Regions from separate parts of the Streptomyces sp. CA-288835 genome, predicted to be linked through region 1. Evidence: riboswitches for the same ligand, from Rfam matches in the RefSeq annotation. Region 1 holds a riboswitch; the other holds the start of a gene.

What was found. Region 1 has a riboswitch for ZMP and ZTP ahead of ACQEVY_RS09965 (hypothetical protein). Riboswitches for the same ligand answer to the same signal wherever they lie in the genome.
Region 2: linked by a shared signal. The riboswitch ahead of ACQEVY_RS17145 (glycine hydroxymethyltransferase) and the one ahead of ACQEVY_RS09965 (hypothetical protein) in region 1 are both predicted to bind ZMP and ZTP.

What each region holds. Positions count from the first base shown of each region.
Region 1 is NZ_JBNJMW010000001.1:2,202,590-2,205,991, reverse strand. Features, by position in the region: gene ACQEVY_RS09975 (MFS transporter) at 1-256, opposite strand, end outside; gene ACQEVY_RS09970 (helix-turn-helix transcriptional regulator) at 360-1,259, shown strand; ZMP/ZTP riboswitch at 1,495-1,581, shown strand; gene ACQEVY_RS09965 (hypothetical protein) at 1,577-1,825, shown strand; partial or broken gene ACQEVY_RS09960 (IS5 family transposase) at 1,920-2,799, opposite strand; gene ACQEVY_RS09955 (FAD-dependent monooxygenase) at 2,919-3,402, shown strand, end outside.
Region 2 is NZ_JBNJMW010000001.1:3,819,908-3,823,309, reverse strand. Features, by position in the region: gene ACQEVY_RS17155 (glutathionylspermidine synthase family protein) at 1-122, shown strand, start outside; gene rocD (ornithine--oxo-acid transaminase) at 152-1,357, opposite strand; ZMP/ZTP riboswitch at 1,547-1,635, shown strand; gene ACQEVY_RS17145 (glycine hydroxymethyltransferase) at 1,661-3,115, shown strand; gene ACQEVY_RS17140 (hypothetical protein) at 3,140-3,402, opposite strand, start outside.

The DNA of each region.
Region 1 (3,402 bases):
TCATCAACAGCTTCAGTCGGCCGTACCGGTCGCCGATGTTGCCGAACGCGATGAGCAGGGACCCGACGGCGAATCCGTAGACGTCCAGGACCCACAGCGCCTGATCAGCGGTCGGCGACAGCGCCTCGGAGACCTTGGGCATGGCCAGGAACAGGACCGAACCGTCCATCGCCACAAGCAGTACCGGTCCCAGCACAACCAGCAGACCGAGCCACTCCCGCGGACCGGGTGAGTGAGAAACACGCCGTTCATTCATGCTTTTGACGGTGCGGTGTCGTCCGCTCGGCAACCATCCCCGCGTCGTGGGTACACCTCACAGGGGCACCCAGGCAGGAGCTGTGGTGCCTACGCTCGCAGTCATGGAGCTGGAGAGCCTCGGGGCCTATCTCAAGACCCGCCGCGACCGGGTCACGCCTGCCGACGTCGGACTGCGCACGTACGGCACCGCCCGCCGCGTGCCGGGCCTGCGCCGCGAGGAGCTCGCCCAGCTCGCCGGGGTGAGCGTCGGCTACTACACACGGCTGGAGCAGGGCCAGGCCGGTACGGCCTCCCAACAGGTCCTCGATGCGCTCGCAGGCGTGCTCCAGCTCGATTCGGCCGAGAGCGCCCATCTGCACAACCTCGCCCGTCAGCCCACCACATCACGCCTGGTCCGTCCCCGACCTGAAAGGCCGCACCCACGAGTACTGGCGCTCCTGGCGTCCCTGGGTGAGACGATGCCGGCCGTCGTGCTCGGCCGCCGCGGTGACGTGCTGGCCTGGAATCGCACCGGACATGCCCTCGTCGCAGAACACGTCGACTTCGACGCACCTCACGATCTCGCGCGACGCCCGTCCATCCCTCGGATGTTCTTTCTCAACTCCCTCACCCGCAACCTGCACCGGAACTGGGATGAACTCGCCCGAATCCATGTCGCTTACCTGCGGCTGACCGCGGGCAGGTATTCCGCCGACGCCCGGTTGGCCGAACTGATCGGCGAACTCGCCATGCGCAGCGGCGACTTCGCCAAGCTGTGGGCCAAAGGCGACGTCGCGGACTGCACCGTGGGCACCATGCGCCTGCAACACCCCACCGTCGGAGGGGTCGACGTCGACTACCAGGTGTGGCTCCAGCCCGACAGCCCGGACCACCGGCTCGAGGTCTATACACCTAACGACAGCGCCTCGGCGGACGCGCTGCGACTGTTGCATAGCCAAGCCGCCGCTGAGCAGGAACCTGAGGTCGCCCTCTCCGAGCCGTCCCGGCATCCGGACCGATAACTGCCGCCTATGGTCCTCATGGCAACGGTGGCCCGACGCCCCGGAGGGATCGTCAATAACGTCCTGTCCTACAACAGCTAGCTTCAGTTGCCGCCTCATCTAAAGGGGGTTCAGGTGAACTGCCACGTCCGGCGGGGAGGTCGAGTTGGCTCGAGGGCGGTGACGAGCTCCCGGTAGTCATGGTGGTCGAGCGGGAGCTTCGTCATTTCCGGGCCGTTCACCTCCACTACAGTGCGACGTGGGCCGTGACTGGCGCTGAGGTGGAGCACCACAGGGGAGCGGTCTGACGAATCGGTCGATGCCGTGCGCCTGGGCGAGTGGTCAACTACGCCTGGGAGGCGGCCATCGCTGGAGCCGGCGCCCTGTTTTCCGGCGGCAGGGTCAACTTCCACGGGGCGAAGTTCTGCGGCGGCTACGTCAATTTCACCAGGGCGAAGTTCTCCGGTGGCGAGGTCGTCTTCTCCCAGGCGAAGATTTCCGGCGGCACACTCGACTTCAGCGGCGCGACTGGCCCCGCACCGATTGACCGCATCCCCCTTGCGGAGTGCCCTTGCCAGCCGGACTGACCTCCCCTCCGGCATGGCGGCCATAGGCAGAAGTTCACTTGCGGTCGTCCCAGCGCGACAAACGGAGGTCACGGGTCTCTACTAGGGTCCGTCTTCAAACTGATCTTGCCCAGAGTAGGAATGACGCGAGACTGACCGCTGCCTCGTAGGAGGTGGCGGTCTTGTCGTATCTGGTGGCGATGCCGCGGAAGCCCTTGAGGCGGTTGAAGCACCGCTCAACTACGTTGCGACGCCGATAGATGTGACGGTCGAATGCCGGTGGCCGCCCGCCGGGACGGCCGCGGTTGTGCCGGTGCCGCTGATGGTCGGCTTTCTCCGGGATGGTGCAGGCGATGCCGCGTTTGCGCAGGTAGGCGCGGAATCCTCGGGAGCTGTAGGCCTTGTCGGCGATGACCTGGGCGGGTTTGGAACGGGGCCGCCCAGGGCCGGTCCGTGGGACCCGGATGCGTTCCAGGAGAGGACGCGCGCAGATGCTGTCGTGGCGTTGGCCGGGTGTCAGCAGGATCGCGAGCGGGCGTCCCTTGCCGTCGCAGGCGAGATGGATTTTGGTGGTCAGGCCTCCTCGGGATCGGCTGAGGGCGTGATCGTCTGGTTCGTCCGGCCGATGGATCCCCCTTTTCGGCCGGTGGCGGCAGCATGCTGGTGGGCGCGGACGATGGTGGAGTCGATCTGGACGAGCCAGCCGATGTCGCCGGCCGCGTCCGCGTGGGCCTGGATCTGCTGGAGGGCCCGGGTGAACACACCGTCCAGCGCATAGCGGCGAAGCGGGTATAGACCGTCTTCCACGGTCCGTAGCGAGCCGGCAGGTCACGCCAGGAGATCCCGGTCCGAATCTTGTAGACCATCCCGTTGACGACCTGCCGATCCTCCACACGCGGCCGACCCGTCGCGGCCTGCGGTATGAGTGGAGCGAGTAACTCCCAGTCCTGACCGGTGAGTTCATGGTGGCGTATCACCCCACCATGATCCACCATCCGGTGATCTTTGAAGACGGACCCTAGCACCGCAGAACTGACATACCGGGGGAACTTAAAAGCAACAGTATGTTGCTATAGTGGCTTTCTGGGCCCTCGGAGCGAACGAAGGAGCGGCTATGCGGATCCTGGCCAGTGGGGCAGGAGTGGCCGGATTGAGTGTGGGTATCGACCTGGCGCGTGTCGGGCACGAGGTTGAGATCGTCGAGCGGGCGAACCACCTGCGCGTCAACGGCTCGCCCATCGACGTGCGCGGCGTGGCGATCGAGACCGCGCGCAGCATGGGCATTCTCAACGCGGTGCATGACCACCGGATCACGATGACTGAGGAGACGAAGTTCGTTGACCAATCCGGCGCGGCCGTCGCCCCGTTGATCCGGGAGGAGGTCGACGAGTCCCCCGAGGACATCGAGATCCCCCGGGAAGACCTGATGAACATCCTGGGCCGGGCCCTGCCCGAGCAGGTCGACCTGCGCTTCGAGGACTTCATCGTGTCGCTGGTCGACGACGGGGACCGGGTCACGGTCACCTTCGCCTCCGGCCGCGAGGCCACCTACGACATGGTCGTCGGCGCGGACGGGGTGCACTCGGGAGTGCGTCGGC
Region 2 (3,402 bases), 1.6 Mb from region 1:
GCAACCGTGTCGTCCTCGGCGCCTGGGTCGTCGAGGACGAGTCGGCGGGCCTCGGCATCCGCGAGTCCACCGGCCTGATCACGGACGAGTACGCCCGCTTCCTGCCACATGTGATCCTCTGAGCCTGGCCCGCCTCTCCGAGCCCGGGTCCCTAGACGCCTAGTACGGCCCGGAGTTGGGCGAGTCCCCAGTCCAGGTCCTCCTTGCTGATCACCAGTGGCGGCGCTATCCGGATGGTGGCGCCGTGGGTGTCCTTGACCAGGACGCCCCGGTCCATGAGCTTCTCGGAGACCTCCCGGCCGGTGCCGTAGGCCGGGGCTATGTCGATCCCCGCCCACAGCCCGCGCCCCCGGACCTGCGTCACCCTGCCCGTATCGCGCAACACCGCCAGCTCACGATGCAGATGCTCACCCAACTCCGCGGACCGCGCCTGGAACTCCCCGGACCGCAGCATGGCGATGACCTCGATCGCCACCGCACAGGCCAGCGGATTGCCGCCGAACGTCGAACCGTGTTCCCCGGGCCGGAACACCCCCAGCACCTCGGCGCTCGACACCACCGCCGACACCGGCACGACCCCGCCCCCAAGCGCCTTGCCCAGCACATACATGTCCGGCACCACCCCCTCGTGCTCACATGCGAAGGTCCTGCCCGTCCGCCCCAGTCCCGACTGGATCTCATCCGCTATGAACAAGACATTCCGCTCCCGCGTCAACTCCCGTACGCCCGCGAGATAACCGGCCGGCGGCACCAGCACCCCCGCCTCGCCCTGGATCGGCTCCAGCAGCACGGCGACCGTGTTCTCCGTGACGGCCTCGCGCATCGCGGTCAGATCGCCGTACGGCACGATCTCGAAGCCCGGTGTGTACGGCCCGAAGTCCGCCCGTGCCTCCGGGTCCGTGGAGAAGCTGATGATCGTCGTCGTACGCCCGTGGAAGTTGTCGCTCGCCACGACGATCTTTGCCATCCCGTCGAGCACGCCTTTGACCTTGTAGCCCCACTTCCGCGCGGTCTTCACGGCTGACTCCACCGCCTCCGCGCCCGTGTTCATCGGCAGCACCATCTCCATGCCGCACAGCTCCGCCAGCTGCGCGCAGAACTCGGCGAAGCGGTCGTGATGAAACGCCCGCGATGTCAGCGTCACCCGCTCCAGTTGCGCTCTGGCCGCATCGATCAGCCGTCTGTTGCGGTGCCCGAAATTGAGCGCTGAGTATCCGGCCAGCAGGTCGAGAAAACGGCGCCCCTCGACATCCGTCATCCACGCCCCGTCCGCCGTGGCCACGACGACCGGCAGCGGGTGGTAGTTGTGCGCGCTGTTCGCTTCGGCCGAGGCGATCAACACCTCCGTACGCGTCACGGGAACTCCCGCCTCCTCTCGGCACGCTTGCTCTGGGATCCAGGGGGTCCGGGGTTATCCGGTGACCCGGGGTATCCGGGGTGTCTGGGCGGGTTTGCGGCCCCTTCCCATCGTCGCTCGCGTCCGCCTCGCATCATCGCTCGCATGGTGGACTCGGGGGTATGGCGATGGGCGGGCCCGGTAGGCTGATCGGCGGGCCGTGACTGGCGCGCTGGGATGGGACCGACCATCGGGGAGCGGCCCGTGACGAACAAGTGCCGTGCGCCTGGGCCGAACCGTGAACGCCACGTCCGGAGGTCCCTCATGTCCGACAAGTCTGCGCCCCTCTCCACCGAATCCACCGCCTTCCGCAGCGCCCTCGAAGTGATCCGCGCCGTCGAGCCCCGGATCGCCGACGCCATCGGCCAGGAGGTCGCCGACCAGCGCGAGATGCTCAAGCTGATCGCCTCCGAGAACTACGCCTCTCCGGCCACCCTGCTGGCCATGGGCAACTGGTTCAGCGACAAGTACGCCGAGGGCACGATCGGCCGCCGCTTCTACGCCGGCTGCCGCAACGTCGACACCGTCGAAGCCCTCGCCGCCGAGCACGCCCGCGAACTCTTCGGCGCCCAGCACGCCTACGCCCAGCCGCACTCCGGCATCGACGCCAACCTCGTCGCCTTCTGGGCGGTCCTCGCCGACCGCGTGGAGGCCCCGGCGCTCGTGAAGGCCGGTGTCCGCAACGTCAACGACCTCTCCGAGGCCGACTGGGCCGAGCTCCGTCAGGCCTTCGGCAACCAGCGCATGCTCGGCATGTCCCTGGACGCCGGCGGCCACCTCACCCACGGCTTCCGCCCGAACATCTCCGGCAAGATGTTCGACCAGCGCTCCTATGGCACCGACCCCGCCACCGGCCTCATCGACTACGAGGCCCTGCGCACCTCCGCTCGTGAGTTCAAGCCCCTGATCATCGTGGCCGGCTATTCCGCCTACCCCCGTCTCGTGAACTTCCGCATCATGCGTGAGATCGCCGACGAGGTCGGGGCGACGCTGATGGTCGACATGGCGCACTTCGCGGGCCTCGTCGCCGGCAAGGTCCTCACCGGCGACTTCGATCCCGTCCCGCACGCCCAGATCGTCACGACCACCACCCATAAGTCGCTGCGCGGCCCGCGCGGCGGCATGGTCCTGTGCGACGACTCCCTCAAGGACCAGGTCGACCGCGGCTGCCCCATGGTGCTCGGCGGCCCCCTTCCTCATGTCATGGCCGCCAAGGCCGTCGCGCTCGCCGAGGCCCGCCGCCCCGAGTTCCGTGACTACGCCCAGGCCGTCGTCGACAACTCCCGCGCCCTCGCCGAAGGCCTGATGCGGCGGGGAGCCACCCTCGTCACCGGCGGCACCGACAACCACCTCAACCTGATCGACGTCGCCACCTCCTACGGCCTCACCGGCCGCCAGGCCGAGACCGCACTGCTCGACTCGGGCATCGTCACCAACCGCAACGCCATCCCCGCCGACCCCAACGGCGCTTGGTACACCTCCGGTATCCGCATCGGCACCCCCGCCCTCACCACGCGTGGCCTGGGCACCGCCGAGATGGACGAGGTCGCCGGCCTGATCGACCGGGTCCTCACGACCGCGGAGCCCGGCACCACCGCCAAGGGCACTCCCTCCAAGGCCCAGCACGTGCTCGACCCGAAGATCGCGGACGAGATCTCCCGCCGTGCCACGGACCTGGTGGCCGGCTTCCCGCTGTACCCGGAGATCGACCTGGGCTGACGCCAAGGGAGGCGACTGCTCGTCTCACAAATCGATCAGTTCCTGTCGTGGTTCCCGCGGCGGCCCGGAGTCGTGCTGTGCACGGCGTATCAGGAGGCCGCCGCCGGAGCCCAGGGCCAGGCCCGCTGCCAGACCCGGTATCGCCCACCACCAGTCGGTTCCGTCGTCTGCCCCTGCGGCGGCCGTAGTCACCGGGGTCTTCCTGGCGGCGTCGGGCGGCATCGCGGCCGATGCGTCGTCCGACTCTTCCTGCGGCCCTGAATCCGGGTTTGACCCCTCCGGGTGTT